3 linked regions of the Leisingera sp. NJS204 genome follow. The protein of the gene in region 3 binds, or shares a complex with, the protein of the main gene of each other region. Links are inferred from orthologs where the notes say so. Each region holds a gene or a part of one and is shown on either strand. Other genes may lie near its edges.

Region 1 (9,793 bases), 960 kb from region 3 along the record:
GGCAAGCGCTGCGGCATCCTGACGATTTCCAGGGCCACTCTGACGCCTGCGCATCTTGAGGCCGCAGGCGTGCCGCTGGACACGCCGATTGCCGGCACTGACGGTCTGCGCTGTTTTACCCGCGATATCCTGGGCGATGCGCTGGAAATAGACTTTGCAGCCTGCCGGCTGGATATGATCGACGCCGCCCGCGCGATGGTTGCGGACATTCCGGATCTTGGCGCCATCGTGCTGGAATGCACCAATATGGTGCCCTATGCCCGCGACGTGCGCAAAGCCACCGGGCTGCCGGTGTTCTCTATCCACACCTTTGTGAACTGGTTCCAGGCCGGCCTGCTGCCCAAAGGCTTCCCGCTGGAATTGGACGACCCGCGCTGGTGACCTGTCACCTGCGCGAGCGCCCGCCGACACTGTGACGGCGGGCGCTGCCCGGCTGATGCCGGGCGCAACGCTGCTGCGCTGCGGCTGTCAGCTCAGCACCAGAAGCCAGAACCACACGGTCAGGATGCTCGCCCCGGTGGCAATCAGTACCGAAGACGCCGCAACCCGCTTGGCCCGCCCGTACATATTGGCAAAGATGTAACCGTTGAACCCGGTCGCCATTGCCGCGTTCAAAACACCCGAACGGAACAGATCCTGCGGCAAGGCCAAGGCCGAGCCCAGCAGCCAGACGATCGCCGGATGGATCATCAAAGAGGTGAAGCAGACAAACAGGATTGCCCGCAGATCGCCCTCGGGGCGGTATTTCACCAGCACGCCGCCAAGGGCAAACAGCGCGCAGGGCAGGGCGGCCCGGATGATCAGCGACAGGGCTTCACTCACAACCATCGGAATGGCCAGCCCTGAAAGGTTCACCGCAAACCCCAGCGCGATGCCCAGGATCAGCACATTGCGGAACATTGCGTTCAGCACAGCCGAGACGGTCTTGATCCCGCCCGCGCCGCGATTGCGCACGATCTCCATCACGGTGATCCCGACGCCATAGCAGAACGGCGAATGGAAGGCGATGATCGCGTAGTTGCCAGTCAGGTTCTCCGGCCCAAAGGCGCGTTCAGTGATCGGCAGGCCCAACAGCACCGAGTTGGAGAACAGGCAGCAGAACCCGATGGCAATGCAGTCCTCCCACTCCCGCTTGAACAGTATCCGCGCGCCGAACACGCCAATCAGGAAGCAGGTGAAGGCGCCGGTATAAAAGCTCGCCAGCAACCGCGGGTCAAAGCTGGATGACAGATCCAGCTTCGCCATCGCCTTGAACAGCAGGCAGGGGATGGCAAAGCCCTGCGCGAATTTCATCACGCCTTCGATATGTGTCTGGGTCAGCACGCCCCGCGCGGTGGCGGCGTAACCCGCGCCGACGACCAGAAATACCGGCAGGATGACGTCGATCAGGCTTTGAAACATCAGCCTGTTCCTTGACGGCAAGGGATGCTGCCGTTCAGGGGGGCTTGTCCGGCTTCTGGCCGCAGATGCCTCCGGCGGGAGTATTTTTGCAAAGATGAAGTCTGTGGTCTGCCCAAACGGCCTGGGCGCACGGCGGCAGACCTGGGCATTGCGCTATAGCTCAACCCGGATCACCATGCCGTCATAGGCCGGCGTGATGTGGTCCGGAGTCTCGGCTTCGACCGTGGCGTAATCCATGTCGATATGCATATTGGTTATGATGCCGCGTTTGGGGGACATCTTCGCGAACCACTCCAGCGCTTCGGAATAACTGAAATGCGTAGGATGCGGCGTGCGCCGCAGCCCGTCCAGGATCCAAGTATCCAGCGCCTCCAGCTCTGGCAGGGCGGCGTCGGGAATTCTGGACACATCCGGCAAATAGGCCAACCCGCCGATCCGGAACCCCAGTGCGTCGATCGAGCCATGGCTGACCTCGAACGGGCGAAAGGTGATTTCGCCGCCGGGGCCGTCTATTGTGAACGGCCCGCCAATGGTCTTCAGGTCCAGGATCGGCGGATAGGGAGAGCCATCCGGCTGCGCAAAGGCATAGCCGAAGCGGTTCAGAAGGTCGTTCTGAGTGGCACCATCGGCATAGACAGGGATGCGCTGGCGCATATTGAAATAGACCATGCGCAGATCGTCGATGCCATGCAGATGGTCAGCGTGGGAGTGTGTGTAAACCACCGCATCCAGGCGGCTGACGTCTGCATCCAGCAATTGGCTTCGCATGTCTGGTGTTGTGTCGATCAGAACGGATGTGGTGCCGCCCTCATCAACACGCTCCACCAGCATTGAACACCGCTGGCGCCGGTTCTTCGGGTTCTCGGGGTCGCAGTCGCCCCAATGGCCGCCGATCCTCGGCACCCCGCCCGAAGACCCCGAGCCGAGGATGGTGAACCGCATCTCAGCCATCAGGCGGCGGCCTCATACTGGGCAGCCTTCCAGAACAGCCGGTCGAAATTTGCCTGCGTCTGCGCAGCAAAATCGGCGTAGTCCATGCCGAAAACCTCCGCGCCCGCCTTGGCGGTAAAGGCGGAATAGGCCGGTTCATTGCGTTTGCCGCGATAGGGCGGCGGTGCCAGATAGGGGGCGTCGGTCTCAACCAGAATGCGCTCCACCGGAGCGGCGGCAAAGATATCGCGCAGCTCCTGGCTTTTGGGGAAGGCAGCAATGCCGGACATCGACAGGTAGAACCCCAGATCCAGTGCTGCCCTGGCCAGCCCGGCCGAGGAGGAGAAGCAGTGCATCACGCAAGAATATGCGCCGTTCTTCATCTCCTCGCCCAGAATGCGGGCCATATCGTCATCCGCCGCGCGGGCGTGGATGATCAGCGGCAGGCCGGTTTCGCGGGCGGCCGCGATATGAATGCGCAAAGACTCCTGCTGCACGTCCTTGCTGTCGGCGGTGTAGTGGTAATCGAGGCCCGTTTCACCGATGCCGACAAATTTGGGGTGTTTGGCAAGGGCAACCAGTTCATCCACCGGGACCATCGGCTCTTCCGCCGCGCTCATCGGGTGGGTGCCCGCAGCATAGAACACCGGCGCATGCGCATCGGCAATGGCACGCACCGCGGGTTCATTCTTCATCTTGGTGCAAATCGTCACCATCCTGGTCACGCCGGCCTCTGCTGCGCTGGCAATCACCTCATCCAGCCGGCCTTCGAAATCGGGGAAGTCCAGGTGGCAATGGCTGTCCGTTATCTGGGGGGTCGCTTCGGTCATCTATCCTCTGCCGCCGTAAGTGCCGCGGGGCCTTTCCGGCCTCAGCGCGACGCGGTTTCCTGCATCTTGAAAACCGTATCTAGGACAAGCGCGGCAGGGTCAAGGTTCACCGCCTGCCCATGGCGGGCGCGGGCGGTCACTTCTGCTGCGAGGTCAGCCCAGGCGCGCGCCTTGCGCGTGTCAGGCGACAGCCGCGACAGCATCGCTGCCTCCTGCGGTGCTGCTTCCGGCGCTGGCGGCGCACCGGTGGCGCCTGTACGCGCGAGCCGGGCCAGCGCCATCTCAGTCAGCGTGAGCAGCAGTTCAAAACGCGCGGATGCCCCGCGCTGAGCGGCCGCTTCGGCCAGTGCCATGGCGCGCTGGCGGTCCAGCTGCGGCATGGAAGCAAGGATCTGCACCAGCTCGGCATAGATCCTGAGTCCGCCAAGATTGATCAGCCGCAGCGCAGCCCCGACCGAGCCGCCGGCCAAAGCGGCGAGATTTTCCATATTCTGAGGCAGTTCAACGCCGGATTGCGCCAGCGCAGCCTCCATATCCGGAGCTGACAAAGGCCCCAGCCGCAAGGTGCGGCAGCGCGAACGGATGGTGGGCAGCAGGCGCGAGGGCTGGTGCGAGATCAGCAGGATGGTCGTCCGCGCGGGCGGCTCCTCCAGCATCTTCAGCAGCGCGTTGGCAGCGCTGATGTTCATATCGTCGGCGGCATCGACAATGACCACCCGGCGCCCGCCATCCGTCGCCGACAGGCCGAAGAAACGGTTCAGCTTGCGGATATCGTCCACCACAATCTGGCTGCGCAACTTGCCCTTGTCGTCATAAGAGCGGGTGATCGGTGCCAGCCCCGGTTCCGCCAGCGCCTGAATGCGGTGCGAGACCGGGTGTTCGGGATCAATGTCCAATGTCTGCGGCGGGGGCGGGGCGCCGAACAGGCCTTCCTCCGCCGGGGGGGTGGCCAGCAGAAAACGGGCTATCCGCCAGGCCAGCGTGGCTTTGCCGACGCCCTGCGGGCCGGTCAGCAGCCAGCCGTGGTGCAGCCGGCCGGAGGTGTAGGCGGTCAGAAAATCCTGCTCCGCCGCGTCCTGTCCGATCAGCTGCTGGGTTTCGCGCGGATGCGGGGCGCCTTCGGCCTGATCTGCGCGCGGCAGGTCGTCATCGGTGCTCATACCCGGGATCCTTCCAAGGCCGCATCCGCCAGCCGGCGCACATCTGCGGCAACGGCCTCCACCGGGCGGGCGCCATTGACAACCCGGAAGCGGTCCGAAAACTCCTGCGCCAGCGCCAGGAAACCCGCGCGCATCTTCTCCTGCAGCCCGATGCCGAAATCCTCAAAGCGTTCTTCCTTGCCCTGCCGCCCCTTGGCACGGGCAAGGCCTGTGGCCGGGTCCATGTCGATAAGCAGGGTCAGGTCCGGCTCGCGTGTGATCATCAGCTTGTGCATCTGGTCCACTGCCGCACGCAAATCACCACGGGACAACCCCTGATACATTCGCGTGCTGTCTGCAAAACGGTCGCAGATCACCACCTTGCCCGCCGTCAGAGCAGGCTCAATGGTGCGCTCCAGATGGTCGCGCCGCGCTGCCATGAACAACAGCAGTTCAGTTTCAGCCGACCAGCGGTCGGGATCACCTTCCAGCACCAGGCGGCGGATTTCCTCGGCGCCGGGAGAGCCGCCCGGCTCCCGTGTCAGCACAACGTCGCGGCCTGCGTCGCGCAAGGTTTCCGCCAGCAAGCGGCACTGCGTTGATTTCCCGGACCCGTCGATGCCTTCAAAGGTGATGAACAGGCCGCGCTCTGCGCCAGCTGTCACAGCGCCCCCTCGGGACCGGTCAGAAACTGCTTGATCAGCACCTGTGCCGCGGTTTTCACACGGACTACAAAACCGCCGGCGGGCACGTCAGCTTCGGCCACCAGCGGCAGCCGGACCTCCGGCAGCTCCTCGGGCTGCAAAACCAATTCTGCCAGGCGCTGGCCCTTCGCGACCGGCGCCTCGATCGGGCCGTTATAGACGACTTCGCCTTGAATGGTCTTGGCCGACAGCGACGGCAGCAGGATCTCCAGATCCTTGGCCGGCACCAGCCCTACCGATTGCTCGGCCCCGCGCCAAATTTCGGCTTCGGCGATGGCGACGCCCTCCTGGGCAACGGTTTTTTTGGTAAATTGGCGAAACGACCAGTTAACCAGGGCCTCGGCCTCCTCTGCGCGCCCGCGCTCGCTGTCCAGCCCGGAGACCACAAAGATCACCCGCCGGTCGCCCTGCTGGGCAGAGCCGACCAGGCCATAGCCTGCTTCTTCGGTATGGCCTGTCTTCAGCCCGTCCGCGCCGATGCCCAGCTTCAGCAGCGGATTGCGGTTGCGGATGTTGGACGGCGCACGGCCATCGAATTCGAACTTGGTTTCGGCAAACAGCGGGTAATATTCCGGGAAGTCCTCTATCATCCGCTCGGCCAGAATTGCCAGATCATGCACCGACATCCGGTGCCCGGCAGCAGGCCAGCCGTTGGAGTTGGCAAAGGTCGAGGCGGTCATGCCCAGATCCTGGCCGCGCTTGGTCATATAGCGGGCAAAGCCGGCCTCGGTTCCGTCCGGGCTCAACGCCTCGGCGATCACCACACAGGCGTCATTGCCGGACAGCACGATGATGCCGCGCAACAGGTCCTCAACCCGCACCCGGTCCTGGGTGTCCAGGAACATGGTGGAGCCTTTGTAGCTCATCGCGTGCTCGCTGACCGGCAGCGTCTCGTCCAGCGTCAGCCGCCCGTCGCGCAGGGCCTCAAACGCCACATACAGCGTCATCAGCTTGGACATCGAGGCAGGCGGCAGCGGCACATCGGCGTTCTTGGACAGAAGCACCGTGTCGGTGCCTGCGTCCAGAACATAGGCGGCGCGCGCTTTGGTATCAAAGGCGGCGGCCGGCAACGCCGGCAGGCTGACCGCCAGTCCCGTGGCCAAAGCCAGCTGCAGCGAAGAGATCAGAGTGCGCCCCAGGCGCTTGGCGCCGGGATCAATTGGTGACAGCATAGGCATCCGCAAATCCGGTTTCCTTTACGCTTTTCAACAGCTGGCTGCGTTCAGTCTTGTTCTGCGCCGGGCCAACCAGAACCCGCCAGAACGCTTTGCCGCTGGAGGCTTGCTCGCGCACCACTGGCACCATGCCGGCGCTGCGCATCATGTTGGCCGTCCGTTTGGCATTGGCTTCAACGCTGAAGATGCCGATCTGGATGTAGGGTTTGTCCAGGGCGGATTTTTGCGCGCTGGCTGCCGGCGCGGCAGCAGGCTTTGCCTGTGCGGGCGCTGTTTGCGCCGGAACGGCCGGGGCAGAGGCTTCAATCGCGGCGGCGGCGCCTGCAATCGGATCCAGCGGTGTTTCAGAGATTTCCTGTCCGGCGGCTGCGGCCAGTACCGCGGCAGGATCCGCCTCGGCGTCTGCCTCTGCTGCAGGCAGCTCAGCTGTCTGATCCTCAACCGGGGGCTCGTTGCTGACTTCTTCGCGCCGCAGGGCGGTGACGTTCAGCTCAGCCGGGGCGCCTGCCAGCATTCCCAGCGCGGCGGCCGCGTCGGAGGACACTTGCAGCCGCGGACCCGGTATTTCCCGTTCGCGCCGGAACAGGGCGCCGATCACAAACTGGCCATTGGCATTGTTGCGGATGATCACCCGCTCCGGGTCCTTGGTGTCGGGATGCGCGACCCAGACCCCGCCGATCGACGGGCGCCCGTCCCACAGCCCCGCTTCGGTCACTTGGAACACATCAGGGGCTTCCACGTCGCGCTCGACCAGCTTGGTGCTGCTGGAGGCCTGAACCTCCCCCCCGGCTTTGGCTTTGGGCTGCAAAAAGGCCAGTTTCGAACCGTCTTCACAGCCTGCCATCAACAGCAGGCCCAAGACCGCCGCGGCAATCCGCGGGGCCGTCTTTGCTGTCGACATGGTGTCTTTCATGCTCTCATCCTTGCCTGTGCCCGCGGCGCTTTTGCGCCCCCGCCGGAATGCCCGGTCTTCTTGATTTGGCGGCATGATAGCCTGCGCATACGGCCATGAAAACCCTGACGGGCCGCGGCACAAGGGAAACCCGCAAGGACGGCATGAATCCGCGCGGCCGGGGCTGGGCTGAGATTTCCCTTGCGCTGTGGATTTCCCCTTGCCTCATCCGGTTTTGCGTCCTAAACCGCTGAACGGACCGGGGAGGTGGCAGAGTGGTCGAATGCGGCGGTCTTGAAAACCGTTGAACGTGAGAGCGTTCCCAGGGTTCGAATCCCTGTCTCCCCGCCACTTGCCCTAGAGAAACGTTTCTCCAGATCCGGCTGCGGCCAGATTTTTCCGTTATATTAAAGGGTTATGCGGGAGGGGCTGTAAACCGGCACCTGGGCCAGCATGCCCAAAGGTGTTCTCTCCGGGCCGATATTCTCTGGACCTCTCGACTGCGCGGATTTGGTGCAAAGCCTGTAACCTATTGAAGTTGTTGGGATGGGGTCTCGGTCAACCTGAACGCTTCGACGTCGGTCGCGGCTCTTTAAACGGACCGAAATCGAACTTTCTCATTCCTCATTCGACGCTTGCAAGCCCTTTGTGCCATTGAGAAATTTCCACCCAGCCGCCATGCTGCTCTGGGAGGGGGCAAAAATGGCGGAACTGGACCTCAATACTGAGAAGCTTGACGACGTCGCGCTGGCGATCCTCAGCCTGTCACTTCATGATGGAAATCGCGTCTGGAAAGGCCTCGACTGGGCCATCACTGACCGGCTTCATGCCAAAGGGTTGATCGCTGATCCTGTCGGCAAGGCAAAGTCCCTGATGTTGACCGAGGACGGGCTTGCACGCGCCGAGGCAGTCCTGCTGGCGGAGTTTGCGAAGCGGCACGATGGCGCGCAAGGCACCGATCCATGAAGAAAGCGGATGAGGAACGCATCGCTGCCAGGCTGGCCAAGTTGATGGCGATGATCTGTGCGCGCAACACCGGCATTGAGGATCTTCATGCCGGGATCGTTCCGGTCACTCACACTGGCGACTTTTCCGATGTCTTTGTGACCGACGCAGACGGCCGCCGGATAGCGTGGACCGATGTCAGCCACATGGACGATGGCGCGATGCGCGACGTGATGCGGCAAATCACTAACCGGCTCTACACATTCCATATGAACCGGGACGATCCGCAGTTTCGTGACCACCTCGATCGCTGGCTGGCGATTTCCGTAGCATGGGATGATCCGAAGCTGGACGAAGCCCTGCTGGCGGTGATTGGCGATAACAAAGAATCCGAGCGGCCGGTATAGTCAGGATGCGCTTGGCCCGATCAGGTGTCCCAGAAACGCCTCTCTGCTCTACTCGGCCGGCTCAGCAACGGAAGCGTGCCTCGTGATGATGTCCTGAACCTCGCCCGGCTTGAACGCCACATCCCAATCCCAGCGTCCGAAGCCTCCGGCCGCGTTGATCGCTTTGACCCATTCGTTCAGTGCCTCGCGTTTGACCTTGTTCTGCGGGGTGTCCGTTCCTTTGATCTCGAGGGCCAGGAGCTTGCCGCCCGCGAGACGAACGAGAAAGTCCGGGACGTATCGCCGCCGAGAGCCTGCCCACATGTAATAGACTTGGAAGCCGAGATGGTCGTTCTTGGCATAGGCTTCCACGTCATCCCGGGTCTCAAAGACATTGGCTGCATGGCCCTCCCAGGACGAATCCCCGACTGTGAGACTTGTTTGAGGGGAAGCATGGCTTGGTCGTGTACCAGGTTCGCATCTGACCGGTTGCACCGATCGGGTTTTCCTCGTCGAAGACAGGTGTCAGGCGCTCCGTGTTCTGCTCTGCCACGTTGCTCAGGACATTTTGGACCACAAGATCGATGTTCAGTGCGATGAGGATCCGCCGACGGAGCGGGTCGGAGTGAAACAGGGATGGGATTTCGAGGCGGTCGGATTGCAAAAATGTCTCGACGATCCTGACCAACTGCGCAGCCAAGTATTCGGGTGTCCCAGAGAAACCGTGGCTCAGTTCGGCAAACGCCTTCCGGGCGGCCTGAAAGACAAGGCGCTGCAACCGGAAACCATCCGGCAGCTTTTCCAGATCGATCGCTGTGACCTTGCCCATGTCCGTCGCGCCGCCGAGCGCAGGAGCCAATTCCGCACTGATCGGTGTGCTGGCGGGGTCAAGCAGCAGAGGTGGCACCTTGTCCCAGGCAACGGTCAGTTGCGGTTTCACGACGGTTTCCACACGCAAGACGTTTGGCCATTTGATCTCGAGGTGCGCCCGTTCCGGGATAACCTCGATTTGCGTCGTCGGCCTTGGCGGCGGGGGCGCATCACCGCCTTCTCCAGTCTCCGAGATGGAAAGCGGCACGCCGAACACGTTAACGTACTCGGGCAGGAACAGGCCGTTTTCGTCGGTATCGTACGAAACCCGGCGCAGGCCTCGCCCAACGACCTGCTCGCACAGCAATTGCGACGTGAATGCACGCAAGCCCATGATATGGGTCACATTCTTGGCATCCCATCCCTCTGAGAGCATTGCGACTGAGATAACGTTTTGCAGATCCTGCCCAGCGGCTCCGCGCTTGCCGACATTGTCGACGATCTCGCGCAGAAGCTCTTCTTTTTTCAGGGGAAGCGCTGCTTCCGGGTTTCGGGAATGTCGGCGGCTTCGATGATTTCCT
Region 2 (9,698 bases), 3.2 Mb from region 3 along the record:
CTGAAAGCGCTTTGCGACAGGTTCATCTCCCGCGCTCCTCCGGCAAAGCTGCCGGCCCGGGCGGCAGCCTCGAAACACAAGAGGGCAGAGGTGGGCGGGATCTTGCGGCGCATGGCCCGCACTCTGCCATATGTTGCAATTTTTGCAATATAGTTTGCAAAATCTCGGCTTTTTCCCGGCCTCTTGGCCTGGCAGTATCGCATTCAAAGCATCATCCTCTTGCGATCAGCACAAAGAATGGGAACGCGCGACATGAGTTTTGAACCGCAGATCAACGACACCGATGTGCAGGCTGTCACCAGGGCCATGGGCACCCTGCCGGATTCTGCATCGGTGGCAGAGTTTGTGCCCGGACCGGGTATCCAAAGGCTGGAGTTGAAATTTGACATCGAAAAGCTGCAGGAAGCGCTGAAGGAGTGCCTGAAACGCGAGGCCTTTATGGGCGGCTTGCAGGACCAGGGCTTTGCCGCGCTGCCGCTGACCCAGCGGCCGGGCCAGACCGAATGGACCGCCAATGACCTGTCGGGCCGCTATTGGCTGCGCGCCGACAGCCGCTATGTCGAAGAGCCGCGCGAAGATCTGGTGCCGGAGGTGGATTTTTCCGAATTCAATCCCAAATTCGCAGGCACCTACTTCGAGCATGTGCACGCAGAGCTGGCCAAGCGGTTTCCGATCGGGCGCACGCGTGTGCTGTCCAAGGGGCTGTACAATTGCAACTCCTGGCACCGCGACCCGGAGCCGCGGCTGCATATTCCGGTGGTCTCCAACCCCGGCTCATTGTTCATCGTGAATCATCACGTCACGCATCTGCCGGCCGATGGCTCGGTGTATTTCACCGATACCCGCGGCTATCACACTGCGCTGAACGGCGGCGAAACCCGGCGGGTGCACATCGTGGCGGCGCTGGCTTATGATCAGGTGACGGAATGAGCCATTACGCAGGGCTTGCGGGCGCGGCGGGCGGCGGCGCCCTTTGCGATCTGCGCAGTGATACGCTGACGCGGCCAGATGCGGGCATGATGCGGGCGATCCAGGCGGCGGAGCTGGGCGACGACGTCTATGGTGAAGACCCGGCGGTGAACCGGCTGGAGGCTGTGCTGGCCGAGCGTCTGGACAAGGAGGCGGCGCTGTTCCTGCCCTCCGGCACGATGAGCAACCTGGCTGGTCTCTTGGCCCATTGCCAGCGCGGCGAGGAAGTCATCCTTGGCGCGGGCTATCACGTCTATGCCTATGAGGCCGCGGGGGCCTCGGTGCTGGGCGGGCTATCGCTGTGCCCGGTGCCGGTGCGGGACGATGGCGCGCTGGACCCGGAGGTGATTGCCGGGGCGGTCAAGGCGGATGACAGCCATCTGGCGGTGAGTCGACTGCTGTCGCTGGAGAACACCCATAACGGGCTTGCAGTGCCCCTGGCGGATATGGCGGCGGCGGCGGCGGCGGGCCGGACGGCGGGGCTGGCGGTGCATCTGGACGGCGCGCGGTTCTTTAATGCGACGGTGGCGCTGGGGTGTTCGGAAGCGGAGCTGGCCGGGCTGATGGATACGGTGTCCATCTGCCTTTCCAAAGGACTGGGCACGCCGGCCGGGTCGGTTTTGGCGGGGCCTGCAGACCTGATTGCCAAGGCGCGGCGCTGGCGCAAGATGCTGGGCGGCGGCATGCGGCAGGCAGGCGTGCTGGCGGCGGCGGCGCTTTATGCGCTGGAGCACAACGTGGCGCGGCTGGCGCAGGACCATGACCGCGCGGCGGAACTGGCGGATGTGCTGCGCGGTTTGGGGGCGGGGGAGGTTTCCCAGGCCACCAACATGGTGTTTTTCACTCCGGGGGACGGGCGCAATGATGCATTGCGGATGCATTTGGCATCTGAGGGCGTTGTAATCGGTGGCGGCAGTTCCGGCGCCATCCGCATGGTGCTGCACAAAGATGTGGATAACGGCCCATTGGACCGCGCGGTCCAAGGGCTAAAGAGTTTCTACTGCTGAAACCAAAGGCGGGCGTGGCTCCGGAAAATTCGAATTTTCCGGCCAAAATTCTTTGAAGAATTTTGCACGCCCGGCCGCACCGTCAGATTTCTTTCCGCGCCCTGAGCGCTGCAGAGATCGTGCCGTCATCCAGATAGTCCAGCTCGCCGCCGATCGGCACGCCCTGCGCCAGCGAGGTGAGCCTGACCTGCCCCTGCAACTGGTCGGCGATGTAATGCGCCGTGGTCTGGCCGTCGATGGTGGCGTTCAGCGCCAGGATCACCTCGCTGATACCTTCGGTTGCGACCCGGTCCGCGAGCCGCGGGATACGCAAATCTTCCGGACCCACGGCGTCCAGCGCCGACAGGGTGCCGCCCAGCACGTGGTAACGGCCCTTGAAGTCGCCTGAGCGCTCCATCGCCCAAAGGTCGGCGACATCCTCGACCACGCACAGCTCGCCATTGGCGCGTTCCGGGTCGGTGCAAAGCGGGCAGATCTCGCTGGTGCCGATATTGCCGCAGTTGAGGCATTCGCGCGCGGTGGCGGCGACCTCGGTCATCACATCGGCCAGGGGCGTCAGCAGCAGCGCCCGCTTGCGGATCAGATGCAGCACCGCACGGCGGGCAGACCGCGGGCCGAGCCCTGGCAGCTTGGCCATCAAGGCAATCAGGTCTTCGATATCGCTGGTGGAATTTCTGATCATGCTCCGGGCCTTTGTGTGCCTTGCAATATAGGCTGATTGCAGCAGTGAAGCGCAAGGGCAGGGCGGCAATATGTTCAGGGTTTGTTTTGCTTCGGCAACTGCAAGGGTAAGGGCAATTGAGCTGGCGGGCGGCAGGGCGTATCTGTTGCAGCACATCTTGCGCGGGAAAGAAAAGGGGCGGCAATGGGACGGCAGGACAACACCCAGCACCCGGTGCGTTTTGCCCGGCTGACCGGGATCGCGCCGCTGGAGATTGCCCGCCACATGTCAGATCCGCGGATGGCAGAGCATATGCCGCTGCTGACAGGCGCCTGGGACGAAGAAACTGCCAGAGACTTTGTTACCGCCAAGGAGAACTGCTGGCAAAGGGATGGACTGGGTCATTGGGCGTTTGTGCAGAAGGGGCAATATCTTGGCTGGGGCGGTTTTCAGAAAGAGGCGAACGAGTGGGATTTCGGGCTGGTCCTAAGGCCCGGCTGTTTTGGCCTGGGCCCGGCCATCGCCCGGCAAGCGCTGGCGTTTGCCCGCCGCGATCCGCGCATCCCTCATGTGACTTTCCTGCTGCCGCCGACGCGGCGCCATCTGCGGCCGCTGGCACGGCTGGGCGCGGTGCAAACCGATGAAGTGCTGTATGAGGGGCAGCGTTTTCTGAAATTCCGGTTGGAAACAGCTTGAACGAGGCAAAGAAAAAGGCGGCTCCTGACGGGCCGCCTTTAGATTGGCATCGCTGGCAGCGCTTAGAACGGCAGCTTGATGTCCTTGGGCAGACCCATGCTTTCGGTCAGCTTGGCCATCTCTTCCTGCGCCTTTTCCGCGGCCTTGGCCTGGGCGTCCTTAATCGCGGCCAGGATCAGGTCCTCGACCACTTCCTTGTCGTCGCCATTGAAGATCGACGGATCGATGTCCAGGCCTTTGAGGTCGCCCTTGGCGGACGCGGTCGCCTTGACCAGGCCGGCGCCGGCCTCGCCCGTCACCATTACATTGTGCAGCTCTTCCTGCATCTGGGCCATTTTGCCCTGCAGTTCCTGTGCCGATTTCATCATCTTGGCCATATCGCCAAGGCCGCCGAGGCCTTTGAGCATCTGTCATCTCCTGAGATTCCGGTTCGGGGCACAGATACGGGCCGCGAGGGCGTGAAACAAGGGGAGGATTGCCTCGGTGCCGGAGTTTAACACCCTTCCGCCCGGCCGACAGGCCGGGCAGCGCCTGACCTTCCCCCAAGGAAAGCGTCATCGCGGCCACCCAAGGTCAGGCGATGCCCGGGGTCGCTTTTGTCACCCGTCCTCGAACGGGTCCCATTCATCCTCCACCTCGGGCAGGGCCTCGGCGGCGACTTCGGCGGCCAGCTCCTGCGCCGTGCGGATGCGTTTGATCGTTGCCTTGGGAAAGCTTTCCAGCACCGCCTGCACCAGCGGATGCGCGGCGGCTTTCTCACGCAGGGCGTTCTCGGCGGCATCGCGGACCTCGGCAATCGTGGCTGCGTCGCCGTCCGGCGCGATCGACACCACCCAGCGCGCACCGGTCCAGTTCTGCAGCGCCGTGCCAAGCCGGGCCGCCAGGTCGCGCGGCGCTTGCGAGGATGGGGTGAATTCGATCCGTCCCGGCTGGTAGGAGACCAGACGCACGCCGCCCTCGACCTCGACCAGCAATTTCACGTCGCGATTGGTGCGGATCAGCTCGACCACATGTTCAAAGGACGGATAGCGCGCCAGTGCTGAGCTGACCTGCGGCGCCAGTGCCGCCATAGTGCCGCCGCCGCCATGTGCCACTGGCGCGCCGCCTGCGGGACCAGTTTGGCCGCCATGACCGGAAGCGCCGCCGCTGCCGCCTAAAGCCGGAGCGCCCATGCCCTGCATCGGCGCACCGCCGCCGGGGCCATTCGGCGGCGGAGGCGGGGTGTCCTTCAGCTTGCGGATCAGTTCTTCGGGGCTGGGCAGGTCGGCCACATGGGTCAGGCGGATCACCGCCATCTCGGCGGCCATCATAGCGTTTGGTGCCGCGGCGACTTCCTCCAGCGCCTTCAGCAGCATCTGCCACATCCGGGTAAGGACGCGCATTGCCAGCGCATCCGCCATCGCCTTGCCGCGGGCGCGTTCATCCGGGCTGACGGTGGGGTCTTCCGCCGCATCCGGCGTGATTTTCACCACCGAGACCCAATGGGTGATCTCGGCCAGATCGCGCAATACCGCCAGCGGGTCGGCGCCTTCGGCATACTGGCCGCTGAGTTCAGTGAGCGCGGCCGCCGCATCGCCGCGCAGGATCATGTCCATCAGGTCCAGCACCCGGCCGCGGTCGGCCAGACCCAGCATGGCGCGGACCTGATCGGCAGAGGTTTCACCGGCGCCATGGGAAATCGCCTGATCCAGCAGCGAGGTAGCGTCGCGGGCGGAACCTTCGGCGGCGCGGGTGATCAACGCCAGCGCGTCTTCGGCGATCTGGGCGCCCTCGGCGGTGGCGATCTTCCGCAAGAGCGCAATCATCACTTCCGGCTCGATCCGGCGCAAATCAAACCGCTGGCAGCGCGACAACACGGTCACCGGCACTTTGCGGATCTCAGTCGTGGCGAAGATGAACTTCACATGCGCGGGCGGTTCCTCCAGTGTCTTCAGCAGCGCGTTGAAGGCGCTGGTCGACAGCATGTGGACTTCGTCGATGATGTAGATCTTGTAGCGGGCCGAGGCGGCACGGTACTGCACGCTGTCGATGATCTCGCGGATGTCATTCACGCCGGTACGCGAGGCCGCGTCCATCTCCATCACGTCGACATGGCGGCCTTCCATGATCGCGGTACAATGCTCGCATTGGCCGCACGGGTCGGTGGTGGGGCCGCCCTGGCCGTCTGCACCGATGCAGTTCATGCCCTTGGCGATGATCCGCGCAGTGGTGGTTTTACCGGTGCCGCGGATGCCGGTCATAATAAAAGCCTGGGCAATCCGGTCAGCGGCAAAGGCGTTTTTCAGCGTCCGCACCATGGCGTCCTGCCCCACCAGATCGGCAAAGGTTTCGGGCCGGTACTTGCGGGCCAGAACCTGGTATTGGGATTGGCCGGATGTGCCGGAGGTGCCGCTGGGGGTATCGTTCATGATGTCTCGTACCGGATTCGGGATGCGGGGTGCTCCGCGTTGCGCGCAGGGTATTGAAGCGCAGCCCGTTCGTCCACCGCCGTTGGGCTGGTCCGGGGCCGCAAAAGAGCTTTGGGATTGCCTGCTTAACCGCTAGGCTGCAAAGGCAGGAGACTGCGGGGGAAATGCAGGAACGCAGCGGCTAAGGAGGCGGTATGCGAACTGAGGATATCCCGGAACCTGCGGCGCCGGACGGCGCGGCGCCGGCAGGCCTGACCATCCACGCGCTGTCAGCAGGCGGCGGTATTCTGGCGCTATGCCCGCTGCCCGGTGCGGGAGGCGATTACCGCAACGACCTGATCCAGATCTATCAGTGGAAACCGGGGCTGGTCATCTCAATGACCACCGAGGCCGAGCACGCAGCCGCAGATGTGCCGCGGCTGGGGATTGATATTCAAAGCATGGCCTGCCGCTGGCTGCATCTGCCGGTGCCGGATTTCCAGGTGCCGCCGCCCGCTGTGGCGGCGAAATGGACGGCGGCCAGCCGGTCTGCACGGCAAGCACTGGGCGGCGGCGGCCGGGTGCTGGTGCATTGCAGGGGCGGCTGCGGGCGGTCCGGCATGGCGGTGCTGCGGCTGATGATCGAATGCGGCGAATCCCCGGCGCAGGCGCTGGCCCGGCTGCGGGCGGTACGGCCCTGTGCGGTGGAAACCAAGGACCAATTGCACTGGGCCTGTTCACCGTAGAACAGCCGCCAGAGGCGCACTGCAAAGAGATACTGCACCGCCCGGCCGATAAGCCGGGCAGCATTCTTCAGGTATTCAGTTAAAGCGCCAGCATCTGTTCCGCCTGCCGTGCTTCGGCGGTTTTCGGCAGCGCCTCCATCAGCGCGCAGGGGCGGGTGTCCAGCTTGGACGCGGCAAAACCGATACCGTCGCGGCTCAGGATAGCATCGGCAAAGCGGTCCAGCCCCTCGCGCGGCGCCTCTTCACCGACGTCGCAATACAGCCGGATCCGGTCATGGCTGGCGGCAAACTGCGCCGGGCAGTTGCGCGGGCAGCCGTCCAGCGCGGTGGTGCCGGTGATCTCAAAATCCTCCTGGGTCAGCGGCTTGGCCTTGGTCATCGCTTCGGCCAGTTTGGCGATCATCCGCTCTGCCGCGGGGCAGGGGCGCCCCAAATACTTGCAATCTGTTGCCGCATAGAAATGCGTCTTGTCGGTCCACATCATATCTGCGCCCTCCGCGCGTGGCACGGGGGTTTGGGGGACAAGAGACCGGATGAAAGACGGATCACAGCCGCCGCAGCCATCAGACCCTGTCCGGACACCCCGCCCGGGTTCGAGTTACACGTCCGATGGCAGGTCTCCTGACTTGCGGGTCGTCGCTTTCCCGATCCTTCCCGGCCTCGTATTGAGGGGCCAGTGGCTCTATCGGGGTCGCTCGCCGCTTACAGTTGCGGGGGCAGTCTCGGACTTGGCCAGCTTGCGCGGGCCGTACCGTGTTCCCTTTTCATCCCGGACACAAGATTCTGTGGCTCGGGAACCATCGCCACAAGCGGTAGCGGCAGGACGCCTGAGTCGTCAATCGTTTTTCTGCATCTGCAAATACAGCCCGCGGATCACATTCGAGTCCCGCCGCACCCGTGCCAGCTGCCAGCCGCCCTGCAGCAGGATATAGAAATTCTCCGCCGCCGCGCGGGCCTCAGGTTCAGGCAGGCCCAGGCGGCGGGCGTGGCGGGTGGTTTCAGTAATCCAGCCCTCGAACAGATGCGCGGCGTGCTGGTGGAACGCCTCGTTCTCCGGCCCTTCGAACAGGGTGGCAGAGACCGGGCAGCCGCTCCATTTTCCTTGCTTGTCAAACAGTTTCGCCAGTTTGTAGCAGACCGTCTTGGCCCCCTCCCGGAAGGTGGGCGCCGGGGTGAAAGACGCCTCGATCAGCAGCAGCATCTGCCCTGACGCCCAGTCCGCCGCGGCCAGGGCCAGGTCGGATTTGCCACTGGGGAAATGGTGGTAGAGCGAGCCCTTGGGCGCCCCCGCCTCTGCCAGTAATTCCGCCAGTCCGGTGCCGCTGTAGCCCTTGTTGCGGAACAGGCCGGCAGCGGCGCGGATCAGCCGCTCGCGGGTCGGGGGCGGGCTGGTTCCGCCCGCCTTGGCTGTCGTCACGTCATTCATGGCGGCAGCTTGACAGCATTGGACCGATTGGTCCAGAGATGGATTGGACCAATCGGTCTAGGCCAATCGACTCAGGAGGTTGCCATGCTGGATAAAAGCGCAGGACATACCGCGGTTATCCGCGAGGAAGAACTGCAGTTTGCATCCGGCACCCACTTGCTGGCTGGGCGGCTGTACCACCCGGCGGGGCAGGCGCGGGCAGCAGTGGTGCTGAATGGCGCAACCGGGGTGCCGCAGCGCTATTACCGGCATTTCGCACGCTGGCTGGCAGCAGAGCAGCAGGTGGCCTGCCTGACCTATGACTACCGGGATTTCGGAGACTCGGCGCGGGGCCATCCGCGCCGTTCCGATGCGACAATGGCTCAATGGGCGCTGGAAGATCAGCCGGCTGCCCGGGCCGAACTGCAACGGCACTATGCGGGCGTGCCGTTGTGGGTGATCGGCCATTCGCTGGGGGCAATGCTGATGCCCCTGCAGGATGGCCTGAAGGACGTCGCCCGCATGATCGTGGTTGCGGGCGGCTTGGTGCATCACCACGATCATCCCTGGCCCTACCGCGCGCTGGCGCTGGCTTTCTGGTTCGGCCATGTGCCGCCATTGGTCCGTGCCTTGGGGTATCTGCCCGGGCGCGCGGTGGGGTTCGGGGCCGATTTGCCCGCCGGGGTGTACTGGCAGTGGCGGCGCTGGTGCACCACGCCGGGCAGCTACCTGCCGGAAACCGGCTCGGCCTTGCCGCGGCCCAAATGGGCAGACGCCGGCGTGCCGGTGGATCTGTATGCGATGGCGGATGACGACGTTGTGCCGCCTGCGGCCGTTTGGCGGCTGGGGGACGTCTTTGGCGATGTGCCGCAGTGCCGGACGGTGCTGGTGCCGCAGGAGGCGGGCGTGCAGAAGATTGGCCATCTGGGCGCCTTTGCCCGCGCCAACGCCGCCCTGTGGCCGCGGCTGCTGCCGCCGCAATAGCACGGCTTCCCCCAAACCTTGGAGTCAGGCGGAGCGGTTCAGCCGTTCTTCGGTGATCCGGGCATAGTCGGCCAGCCGCAGCTTGAACCGGCGGGTGAGGTTGCTGCGGGCCAGTTTCAGCGATTGCACCAGCAGCCGGCCGGTCAGGGTGGTGGGCGCCAGTTTCAATTGCACCGACATCCGGGTCCGCCGCGGCGACAGCGCCAGCAGCTCGATCTCCAGTTGGCCGTCCAGGCCGCTGCCGCTGCCGGTCAGCGCCAACCCGGTGACCGGGGTATAAGACGCCAGTGTCAGCCGGATGTCGCGCTGTTTGCCGCGAAACCGAAAGCCGATATCCCAGGCCAGGCCGTTTTCAGGATGCGCGGTATCGCCAGTCCGCTCTACGTCGATGCCGCGCCGCAGGGCCGAGCGCTCAAGCAGGCTGAAATCGGAGATCGCGCCAAAGACGTCGGCAATCGGGGCTTCGATATCTTCTTTGCTTTGAAATTCCATGCTCGCCTGCTTCAGTTGCGCCGCCGTGCTGCCGCGCTGTTTTTTGCAATATGCGCTTTAGTCCAGCGTGTCCGCAAGCCAGTTTCGGAGCAGAAAATGCGCAATTGCTCCCTGACGTGACGGCTTTAGAACCGGGTGTTCGCCTGCAAAGACCGTCATCATCTCCTGGCGGCTGACCCACAGCGCGTCTTCGATCTCAGCCGGGTCGATGGTGATGTCCGTGCTCAGCGCCTCGCCCGCGCAGCCGAACATCAGCGACATCGGAAAGGCCCAAGGCTGGCTGGACAGGTAGCTGACCGGCCCGACCTGCACGCCGGTTTCTTCAAATGTTTCGCGGCGCACGGCTGCTTC
Region 3 (9,760 bases):
CACCGGGCGCACCTCGGACGACACCAATTTATCCTTGGTCTGGCTGGAGAATTTCGGATCCGGCACTTTCACCGACAAAACACAGGTCAGCCCCTCGCGGGCGTCATCACCAGTAAAGGAGATCTTTTCCTTCTTCGCGATGCCCGAAACCTGCGCGTAGTTGTTGATCGTGCGGGTCAACGCGCCGCGGAAGCCTGCAACATGGGTGCCGCCATCGCGCTGCGGGATGTTGTTGGTAAAGGGCAGCACAGTTTCATGATAGCTGTCATTCCACCACATGGCGATTTCGACAACGATTTCGTCCTTTTCACCGATGATATAAACCGGAGTTTCCATCACCGGGGTCTTGTGGCGGTCCAGGTATTTGACGAATTCCTTGACGCCGCCGTCATAGAACAGCTCCACTTCCAGCCGTTCCGCCGGGCGTTCGTCGATCAGGATGATGCGCACGCCGGAGTTCAGAAAAGCCAGTTCCCGCAAGCGCTTTTCCAACGTTTCAAAGACATATTCGAGGTTGGAAAACGTATCCGTCGAGGCCATGAAGCGCACTTCGGTGCCGGTGCGGTCGCCGCAATCGCCGACCACCTCCAGATGCTTGGCGGTATCACCGCGCTCAAACCGGGCAATGTGTTCCTTGCCGTCTCGCCAGACGCGCAGTTCCAGCCAGTCAGACAGCGCGTTCACCACCGAAACACCCACACCGTGCAGGCCGCCGGAAACTTTGTAGGAGTTGCTGTCGAACTTACCGCCGGCATGCAGCTGGGTCATGATGACCTCGGCCGCGGAAACGCCTTCTTCCTCGTGGATACCCACCGGAATGCCGCGGCCGTTGTCGCTGACGGATACGCTGGAATCGGCGTGAATTTTCACCGTCACGTGGTCCGCGTGGCCTGCCAGCGCCTCGTCGATGCCGTTGTCCACGACCTCATACACCATGTGGTGCAGGCCCGAGCCATCGTCGGTGTCCCCGATATACATGCCGGGGCGTTTTCGAACCGCCTCCAACCCTTTGAGAACCTTGATGGAATCCGCGCCATATTCTGCGGGGGCCTGCTCGTTTCCGGACATTCACATCTTCCTGTCTTTGCTTCAGGATTTTATACGGAGTCTGGCCGGGATTGTCACGCGCAAGCCCCCTTTTTTCAGGGCTGTATCAGACGATTATGCTGCTAAGGCGCCAAGCTCCGACGCGGTGCTCAGCCAGGCTGCGCGCTCCTCCGCACTTGATCCTTGCAATGCGCCGAAATGGCAGGTCTCTACCGGATCAATCCCCACGAAATTCATTATCTGCCGCTCCACCTGAACATGCGCTGCATTGCCATAGAACTGCTCCATCAAGTCAGGCGGCGTGTCCGACGCCACCATCACCCGGCCCGATTTTCCGGCCAACAGCGGTTTCGGCAGGCCATCGGTCACAATGCGCGGGTCAAACGTGCGGCCGGGAAGCAGAATCCGGTCAAACAACCCCTTCAGTTTCCCCGGCATCCCGCCCCACCACAGCGGAAAGGCAAGGACCACATGCTCTGCCCACTCAAAGTCCGCAAGCACTGCTTCGATCTGCGGCTCCAGTTGCTTTGCTCCGGAAAACCCGGCCTGGCCGAAATCTGCGTCGAACTCCAGCTGCGACAGCTTGTGCAGGCGCACATCGTGCCCCGCACCTTCTGCTGCGGATGCGTAGGCTTTGCACAGCGCCTGCGTAAAAGTGTTCTCAGCCGGGTGGCCGTTCAAGATCAGTATTTTTCGGGCAGACATGTCATTCTCCATGAGCTAAGTTGACCACGGTCACTTTATTGAAAGAAAAAATGACCGTGGTCAATTATAAAAGTGACCGCGGTCAATAACGAACCCGTGAGGATGAGGCATGACACGCGCTCCACAAAAGCGGCGGCTGGAAACCCGCGCAAAACTGCTCAGCACCGCAACCGTCATTGTCCAGGAACAGGGCTATAGCGGTTTGCGGGTTGAAGATGTGGTTGCCCGGGCCGGTGTTGCCAAAGGCACCCTGTTTTCCCATTTCAAGGACAAGGACGGGCTGCTGGCCGTCCTGATCGGGGAGGAAGTGACACGGCTGCTTGACGGGATGGAGGCCGCAGGCGCACCGGCAGATGTAGCGGATCTGACCGCCCGGCTTGCACCGCATCTTGATTACGTTGCGCAGGACCGGGTGATTTTCGATCTGCTGCTGCGCTATTCAGGCACCACTGCGGATGAGCCGGATGAAGTTGTCACTGCAAGCTTCACCCGGCAGGTCGCCTTGCTGACAGGCTGGCTGCAGGACATGCAGGCGGCGGGCAGGGTTCGCCGGAACCAGCCGCCGGAATTGCTGGCGGAAGGCATCCAGGCGTTTCTGAACCATGTGCTGGGCTTGTGGTTCTGCATTGAGCATGAGACTGCAGCGCGCCCGGCCCAGACACTGGAACCTTACTTGCAGGCCTGGTTGCAACCATCCGCCTAAAGGAACGGGATCGCCAGCCCCACACAGATCAGCAGCCCGCCGGACACCAGGTTGATGCGCCGCAGGATCCGGGGCGAAGCGATCGCCCGCCGGACCCGGTGCACCATCCCTGCCAACGCAAGGTTCCCTGCCAGCGGAACCGCAAAAGACAGCACCACAATGGCGGCAACATCCGGCCAGGTTGTTCCTGACAGATCAAAGAAACCGGGCAGAACGCCCATGTAGAACAGGATTGCCTTGGGATTGCCCAGGATCACAGCAATTCCCGCCATGAACCCGGCCCAGACGCCCGGCCGGGTGAGGGCGCGGCTTTCCTGAACCGCTTCACCCGCGTGACGGATCAGCAGCCCGCCCATGCCGAGGAACATCAGGCAGGCCAGCCAGCGCAACAAGGTCATGATGCCGGTGAATTCGGAAACCACCCAGGACATGCCGCCCACCGCCACCAGCGGCCACAGAATATCGCCGCAGGCAACCCCCAGCGCCAGCGGCCAGGCCGCCGGAAACCCGCCGGACACCGAGCGCGCCATCAGCGCCAGCCAGACCGGGCCGGGTGTCAGGAACAAGATCAGCAGCGCCCCTGCATAAAGCGACAGATCCCAAACGGTGACAGTCATTTTTGCGTCACCTCCGACCCGCTGCCGCTGTCAGAGACTTCCAGCATCTGGGCCCGGCCAGCCAGCTCGCCAAACAGCTCCGGCCCGGTGCCCGTCATCCAGGCCTGGGTTCCCAGAGTGCAGATCTCGTCATAAAGGACCGCACGGCGGCCAGCGTCCAGATGCGCGGAAACCTCATCCAAAAGCAGGATCGGCGGCGCGCCCTCGCGCTGCGATAGCGCCCGTGCATTGGCCAGGATCAGCGACACCAGCAGCGCTTTCTGCTCACCGGTCGAACAGTCCTTGGCCGGGATGCCCTTAGCCTGGTAGGTGCCGATCAAATCGGTTCTGTGCGGCCCGACAAGGGTCCGGCCCGCCGCCAGATCCCGGAACCGGCTTTCCTCCAGCGCCTCTTTGAAATCCGCCTCGGTGGACGGCATGCTGCCTTCGGATTGCAGCAGCTCCAGCTCAGCCGCGGGAAATACGGTTCCGGCTTCGGCCTGGGCAATCTGCAGCAGCTCCACCGCTTGCACGCGCGCCGCATGGATCCGGTGCCCTGAGGCGGCCATCCGCTCTTCCAGCACCCGGTACCATGCGGCATCGCGCACCTGGTCCTTCAACAACCGGTTGCGCTCGCGCATTGCCTTTTCATAGGCCAGCGAGGCCTCGGCATGGGCGGGTTCAAAGCTCAGCGCGATCCGGTCCAGAAAGCGCCGGCGGCCTTCTGCCGCTTCAATCCACAACCGGTCCATCGCCGGGATCAGCCAGACCACCCGCGCCACCTGGCCCAGCGCGATCTGGCTAGCGGGCTTATTGTCGATTTTCACCTGCCGGGCATTGCCGCCTTCGGACCAGGTTTCCACCTCATAGGCCTGCGAGGGTGCCCGCAGCTCAGCCTTCAGTTTCCACCCCAGCGCTTCGGGCTGGCGTGCCATCTCTGCCGCACTGGCCCGGCGCAGGCCCCGGCCGGGCGAGAACAGCGACACGGCTTCCAGGATATTGGTCTTGCCCGCCCCGTTATTGCCGTGAATGGCGACCGGACGCCCGTCCAAACGCAATTCCGCCCGCAAATGCGAGCGGAAATGGGACAAGGTCAGGGCAGTCAGGGCCAGCACGCGGCGCGCTCCCGTTTCATCTTTCCAAAAATACTCGCGTCCCGCCGCCCGGCGGGGGAGGCAGCGCCGTCAGGCGCTTCAGACACGCATCGGCATCACGACGTAAACAGCGCTTTGATCGCTGCCTTCGCGCATCAGGGTCGGATCGCCGGAGGAGTTGAACATGAACACAGCGTTTTCGCGGTCTACCTGGTTGGCAATTTCCAGCAAGTACTTGGCATTAAATCCGATTTCCAGGCGTTCGTCGTTATAGGCCACCGCCAGCTCTTCTTCTGCGGCACCGCTGTCAGGCGCATTGACCGACAGGATCAGACGGTCCTCTTCCAGCTGCAGCTTCACCGCGCGGGAACGTTCGGACGACACGGTTGCAACCCGGTCCACGGCCTGGGCGAACTCGGAGGCATCCACTTCCAGACGGCGGGTGTTGCCGGCCGGGATCACCCGGGTGTAGTCCGGGAAGGTGCCGTCGATCACTTTGGAGGTCAGGGTGATGTTCGGGGTGGCAAAGCGCACCTTGGTTTCCGAGACCGACACCGCGATGTCCATGTCATCGTCGTCCAGCAGTTTGCGCAGCTCACCCACGGTCTTGCGCGGCACAATCACGCCCGGCATGTCCTCGGCGCCCAGCGGCAGCTCGGCGTCGATGCGGGCCAGGCGGTGGCCGTCGGTGGCCACGGCGCGCAGAACCTTGCCGCCATCGCCCGATGACACATGCAGATAGACACCGTTCAGGTAATAGCGGGTCTCCTCGGTCGAGATTGCAAATTTCGACTTGTCGAACAGGCGGCGCAGCACTGCGGCCTTGGCTGCGAAGTTCGAGTGGTATTCCGACGAAGCCATCACCGGGAAATCCTCGCGCGGCAGGGTCGCCAGCGAGAAGTTGGAGCGGCCGGCCTCAACGGTCAGGCGCCCGGTTGCGGCGTCGGCGCTCAGTGTGACCAGCGCGCCGTCAGGCAGCTTGCGGACAATCTCGTGCAGGGTGGTGGCGGCCACGGTGGTTGCCCCGGCGCGTTCCACCTGGGCGGGGGCCTTGTCGACCACCTCGATATCCAGGTCGGTTGCGCGGAACTGGACACTGTCGCCTTCGGCTTCGATCAGCACATTCGCCAGAATCGGAATGGTGTTGCGGCGCTCGACCACCGACTGTGCCTGAGCCACAGCCTTGAGAAGCGTGCCGCGTTCGATGCTGATCTTCATGTCCCAAATCCTCTCCGTCTGGCCCCATGTCACTGGCCGGGACAAGCAACCTACCTGTTTACCCCTGCCGTACAAGGCTTTTGTGGATTTCTCCAAGGGATTCCCGGCGGGGTCAAGAGGCGGTGGGCAGCTGGGCCGTGAAACCGGAAGAAACGTTGCAGCAGAACCCGGAATTGTCCCCGCGGGGACAGAGCTGCAAAACCCAGGTTGTCCCCGTGGGGACACCTACGGAAAACGCCCCGGCGCTTGGACCGGGGCGTCATACGGAACAGGTTAAACCTTTGGAGAGGCGGCTTAGGCCTTCACCCGCTCCGATTTCGGATCATACATCGGCTTCAGCGACGCCTCGGCCTTCACTTTCACACCGCAAACGTCGATCTCGTAGGTGGAGGCCAGCACATCGGCAGCCTTTTCGCCTTCGCACGGCACGTAACCCATGCCGATGGCAGCACCCAGGGTATGGCCGTAGCTGCCGGAGCTGAGGTAGCCCACGTATTTGCCGTCACGGATGATCGGCTCGTTGTGAAACAGCAGCGGCTCGGCATCGGTCAGTTTGAACTGAACCATACGGTTTTTCGGGCCGCTCTCCTTACGCTCCAGCACTGCTGCCTTGCCGATGAAGTCGTCCTTGTCGGTCTTCACCGCAAAGCCCAGGCCTGCGTCGATCACATTGTCCTCGCAGGTGATGTCGTGGCCGAAGTGGCGGAAGCCCTTCTCGATCCGGCAGCTGTCCATCATATGCATGCCGCAAAGCTTCAGCCCCATGTCCTGGCCTGCCTCGTGCAGCGTCTCAAATGCGTGGCCTGCCATGTCGGCACCGACATAGATTTCCCAGCCAAGTTCACCCACATAGGTCACGCGGTGCACACGGGCGAGCCCCATGCCCAGCTCAATCTCCTGCGCAGTGCCAAAGGGGTTCACCTCGTTGGAAAAATCATTGGGCGAGACTTTTTGCAGCAGTTTGCGGGCGTTTGGCCCCATCACCGCCAGTACGCCTTCGCCTGCGGTCACATCAGTGATAACCACCCGGTGGTCGCCCAGATGGCGCATCATCCAGGTCTGGTCGGCCAGACGGGTCACCGCCGGGGTCACCACCAGATAGGCGGCCTCCGACAGGCGGGTGACGGTCACATCGGCCTCAATCCCGCCGCGGGCGTTCAGGAACTGGGTATAGACGATCTTGCCCGCAGGCACCGACAGGTTGGCGCCGCAGATGTAGTTCAAGAAAGTTTCGGCATCCGGACCCTCGACGCGAATCTTGCCAAAGGAGGACATGTCGTACATGCCGACGTTTTCGCGGACTGCCTTGTGTTCAGCTGCCGAGTTTTCAAACCAGTTCTGGCGCTTCCAGCTGTACTGGTATTCGCGTTCCTGGCCCTCATTGGCGAACCAATTGGCACGCTCCCAGCCGCCGATTTCGCCCATCACCGCGCCCTGCTGCAGCAAGTGATGGTGGAACGGGGTGCGGCGCACGCCACGGGCGGTGGCCTTTTGTCGGTAGGGGTAATGGTCGGCGTACAAGAGGCCCAGCGTCTCCTTGGAGCGCTCATACAGGTAGTGCTTGTTGCCCTGGAACGGGTGCATGCGGGAGATGTCCACGTCGCCAAGGTCGAACGGTTTCTGGCCGTCTTCCATCCACTGCGCCAGCGCCATGCCTGCGCCGCCCGCCGACTGGATGCCGATTGAGTTGAAGCCTGCAGCGACCCAGAAATTGTCCATCTCGGGCGCCAGGCCCAGGTGATAGGCATCATCCGGGGTAAAGGATTCCGGACCGTTAAAGAAGGTGTGGATGCCGGCCTCGGCCAGCATCGGCATCCGGTTGCAGGCCGCTTCCAGGATCGGCTCGAAGTGGTCGAAATCCTCGGGCAGCTGGTCGAATTCAAACGTGTCCGGGATGCCGTTCATCGCCCAGGGTTTGGCGTTCGGTTCAAACGCGCCGAGCAGGATTTTTCCCGCGTCTTCCTTGTAGTAGGCACATTCGTCAGGCACCCGCAGCACCGGCATCTGGGTCAGACCGGTGATGCCTTCGGTCACGATGTAGAAATGCTCGCAAGCATGCAGCGGCACGTTGACGCCCGCCATGCGGCCAACCTCATGCCCCCACATGCCTGCGCAGTTCACCACCATGTCCGCCTCGATATGGCCCTGGGACTGGCCGTCGTCACTGGCCCAATCGACGCCGGTGACGCGGCGGCCGTCCTTGGAGATGCCGGTGACCTTGATCCGTTCCTTGACCAGCGCGCCGCGCTGGCGGGCGCCTTTGGCCAGGGCCAGCGCGATGTTGGCCGGATCCCCCTGCCCGTCTTTCGGCAGCCACACGCCGGCAGTCACATCGCCGACATTCAGGTGCTCATAGCGGGTTTTCACTTCCTCGGGGGAGATTTCCTCAACCTCGACACCGAATGCGCGCGCCATGGCGGCCTGGCGGAATATCTCTTCCTTGCGTTCTTCGGTCAGGGCAACGGTGATCGAGCCACAGCGCTTGAAGCCGGTGGCGACGCCGGTTTCCTCTTCCAGCGCGCCATAAAGCTCCTGGCTGTATTTCGCCAGCTTGGTCATATTGGCGGTGGCGCGCAGCTGGGCGATCAGGCCCGCAGCGTGCCAAGTGGTGCCGGAGGTCAGCTGTTTACGCTCCAGCAGCACCACATCTTTCCAGCCCAGTTTGGTCAGGTGATAGGCCACCGAGCAGCCGATCACGCCGCCGCCGATAATAACCACGCGGGCCTTGTTGGGAAGATCGCTCATATCATCGCTCCACAGTCAGTGTTTGCGTCTGATTACCATGAAAAGGCGGCGTAAAATGCATCAAAAACGCCAAGCTTCCCTCGCTATTCTCCGGCTTTGAGGATATTTCCGGAACCGTCCTCCCCCAGCCGGCGGCGCTTGCGCAGGGTAAAGGGGGTGATGCCGAAGAAGCTTTTGTAGAGCGAGGAGAAGCCATTCGGGAAGCCGCAAGCAAGACCGATCTCCCGCACGCTCATGGTGGTGTTGAGCAACAGATTGTTGGCCTTGGAAAGGCGCATTTCGCGGTAGAACCCGTTGGGCGTGGTGCCGAGGAATGTCTTGAACTTGCGCTCCAGCGAGCGGGTGGAAATGCCAAGCTCATCCACGATTTCGCTGATCGGCACCGGTTCCTCGATATTGTCCTGCATGATGCGGATGCAGTGATCCAGGTCGCTGTCGCCGGTGATCGTCGGCTTGGCGCCGGCAAAGGGCTGCAGCGAGGAGAAGTCGCGCACCTGCTCGTGCAGCATAATGTTGGCAACGGTCATCTGCGCCGCGGCCGAGGTCAGCCGCCCGACCAGCGCCAGCACGATATCCACGGTGGACCCCATGCCGGCGCAGGTCACCACCAGCCCGTCTTCGCTGGCCAGCGCATGGCTGGAATCGTTCAGCCCCATACGTTCGCGCAGCAGCGCGGAGTTTTCCCAATGCGTCGTCAAGCGGCCGGCCGCGCCGCCCTGGTCGCGGATGTAGCGGGCTGCAGCCTCGGCCAGCAGATAGACCTTGCCGCCGCGCGAGGTGTAGCTGGAGATCACCCGGCCCAGGCTGAGACCGGGGTGGTCCGGATCCGAGTTGCCAAGGAAGAAGGCAAAATCCGCAGCAGGCTTAACCGCAAAAGGTTCGGTATCAACGCTGAGGCCCGCCTTGCAGCCGACGCGCCCGCCCTGCAGGGACCGCATGGTCCATTTGAAAGGCGGCTGCGCCAGCACCCGGTTGGCGATCCGCAGCACTTCGACCACGGCCGACATTTCCGTCAGCACAAATCCTTCGCTGACGATAATGTCGATACTCCAGACCCGGGCCGGATCCGCGGTTTTGAGATTGTCCTGCGTTGCCATGCTGATCCCCCTGTCAGACGATGTCAGACGATCCGATGCCCGGCCGCGCGCAGCTGACGGGCCAGTTCGGCGATGTGTTCCGGGCCAACCTCGCAGCAGCCGCCGGTGATGGTGGCCCCTTGCGCAACCCAACCCATGGCAAATTCCGCATAGGCCACTGGCCCCAGGTCCTGACGCTGTTCCAGCGCATCCACGGTGGGGGCGTCCTTCAGGAAGCCCTCAGATATCCGGGTGAAACCGTTGGCATAGGCCCCGTAAGGTTTGCCAAAAGCTTTGACGATCTCCAAACCCTCGCCGATGACCTCGGGCCGGGAACAGTTGAGCAGAACCGCATCGGGCTGGAATTCCTCAACCAGCGGGGCCAGCGCGGCAAGCGGCTCACCCGAGCGCAGCAAGGTGCCGTCCTCGTCTGAAACAGAGGCCGCCAGCCAGACCGGTTTGTCCGTACCCGCACAGCCCAGCAGCGCGCCTTTGGCATGTTCCAGCGAGGCGACGGTTTCGATCAGGAACAGATCCGCCGAAGGCTCCAGCAGTTTGACCAGTTCTGCGTAAACT

Evidence for each region.
Region 1: the proteins of dnaN (region 3) and ETW24_RS14190 are in contact, whole or in part, in a cryo-EM structure (PDB 8GIZ), measured with the Escherichia coli proteins. The link is inferred for Leisingera sp. NJS204 from one-to-one orthologs.
Region 2: the proteins of dnaN (region 3) and ETW24_RS03335 are in contact, whole or in part, in a cryo-EM structure (PDB 8GIZ), measured with the Escherichia coli proteins. The link is inferred for Leisingera sp. NJS204 from one-to-one orthologs.

What each region holds. Positions count from the first base shown.
Region 1 is NZ_CP035417.1:2,874,590-2,884,382, reverse strand. What follows is about bases 2,263-5,261. They hold ETW24_RS14190 (DNA polymerase III subunit delta'), read right to left. Parts: upstream 4,322-5,261; coding sequence 3,203-4,321; downstream 2,263-3,202. Other genes in these bases: ETW24_RS14180 (D-alanyl-D-alanine carboxypeptidase family protein), read right to left, coding at 4,962-5,261; tmk (dTMP kinase), read right to left, coding at 4,318-4,965; ETW24_RS14195 (TatD family hydrolase), read right to left, coding at 2,352-3,161; ETW24_RS14200 (MBL fold metallo-hydrolase), read right to left, coding at 2,263-2,352. In the rest of the region: ETW24_RS14210 (aspartate/glutamate racemase family protein), read left to right, coding at 1-381; ETW24_RS14205 (AEC family transporter), read right to left, coding at 469-1,401; more of ETW24_RS14200, read right to left, coding at 1,555-2,262; more of ETW24_RS14180, read right to left, coding at 5,262-6,182; ETW24_RS14175 (SPOR domain-containing protein), read right to left, coding at 6,160-7,092; ETW24_RS14165 (DUF6429 family protein), read left to right, coding at 7,774-8,037; ETW24_RS14160 (hypothetical protein), read left to right, coding at 8,034-8,423. UniProt on the Escherichia coli protein: Part of the beta sliding clamp loading complex, which hydrolyzes ATP to load the beta clamp onto primed DNA to form the DNA replication pre-initiation complex.
Region 2 is NZ_CP035417.1:658,160-667,857, forward strand. The notes cover bases 3,338-6,241. They hold ETW24_RS03335 (DNA polymerase III subunit gamma/tau), read right to left. Parts: upstream 5,742-6,241; coding sequence 3,933-5,741; downstream 3,338-3,932. Other genes in these bases: ETW24_RS03330 (YbaB/EbfC family nucleoid-associated protein), read right to left, coding at 3,396-3,740; ETW24_RS03340 (protein-tyrosine phosphatase family protein), read left to right, coding at 5,936-6,241. Also shown: ETW24_RS03305 (LysR substrate-binding domain-containing protein), read right to left, coding at 1-113; ETW24_RS03310 (hypothetical protein), read left to right, coding at 253-930; ltaE (low-specificity L-threonine aldolase), read left to right, coding at 927-1,976; recombination mediator RecR, read right to left, coding at 2,059-2,658; ETW24_RS03325 (GNAT family N-acetyltransferase), read left to right, coding at 2,842-3,333; more of ETW24_RS03340, read left to right, coding at 6,242-6,466; ETW24_RS03345 (hypothetical protein), read right to left, coding at 6,546-6,950; ETW24_RS03350 (TetR/AcrR family transcriptional regulator), read right to left, coding at 7,302-7,892; ETW24_RS03355 (alpha/beta hydrolase family protein), read left to right, coding at 7,977-8,855; ETW24_RS03360 (SRPBCC family protein), read right to left, coding at 8,880-9,347; nudC (NAD(+) diphosphatase), read right to left, coding at 9,405-9,698. UniProt on the Escherichia coli protein: Part of the beta sliding clamp loading complex, which hydrolyzes ATP to load the beta clamp onto primed DNA to form the DNA replication pre-initiation complex.
Region 3 is NZ_CP035417.1:3,838,431-3,848,190, forward strand. The notes cover bases 3,305-6,270. They hold dnaN (DNA polymerase III subunit beta), read right to left. Parts: upstream 5,364-6,270; coding sequence 4,245-5,363; downstream 3,305-4,244. Other genes in these bases: recF (DNA replication/repair protein RecF), read right to left, coding at 3,305-4,166; ETW24_RS18625 (GcvT family protein), read right to left, coding at 5,658-6,270. In the rest of the region: gyrB (DNA topoisomerase (ATP-hydrolyzing) subunit B), read right to left, coding at 1-1,068; ETW24_RS18600 (NAD(P)H-dependent oxidoreductase), read right to left, coding at 1,162-1,752; ETW24_RS18605 (TetR/AcrR family transcriptional regulator), read left to right, coding at 1,862-2,455; ETW24_RS18610 (LysE family translocator), read right to left, coding at 2,452-3,072; more of recF, read right to left, coding at 3,069-3,304; more of ETW24_RS18625, read right to left, coding at 6,271-8,108; ETW24_RS18630 (GlxA family transcriptional regulator), read right to left, coding at 8,192-9,205; ETW24_RS18635 (homocysteine S-methyltransferase family protein), read right to left, coding at 9,229-9,760. UniProt on the Escherichia coli protein: Confers DNA tethering and processivity to DNA polymerases and other proteins. Acts as a clamp, forming a ring around DNA (a reaction catalyzed by the clamp-loading complex) which diffuses in an ATP-independent manner freely and bidirectionally along dsDNA.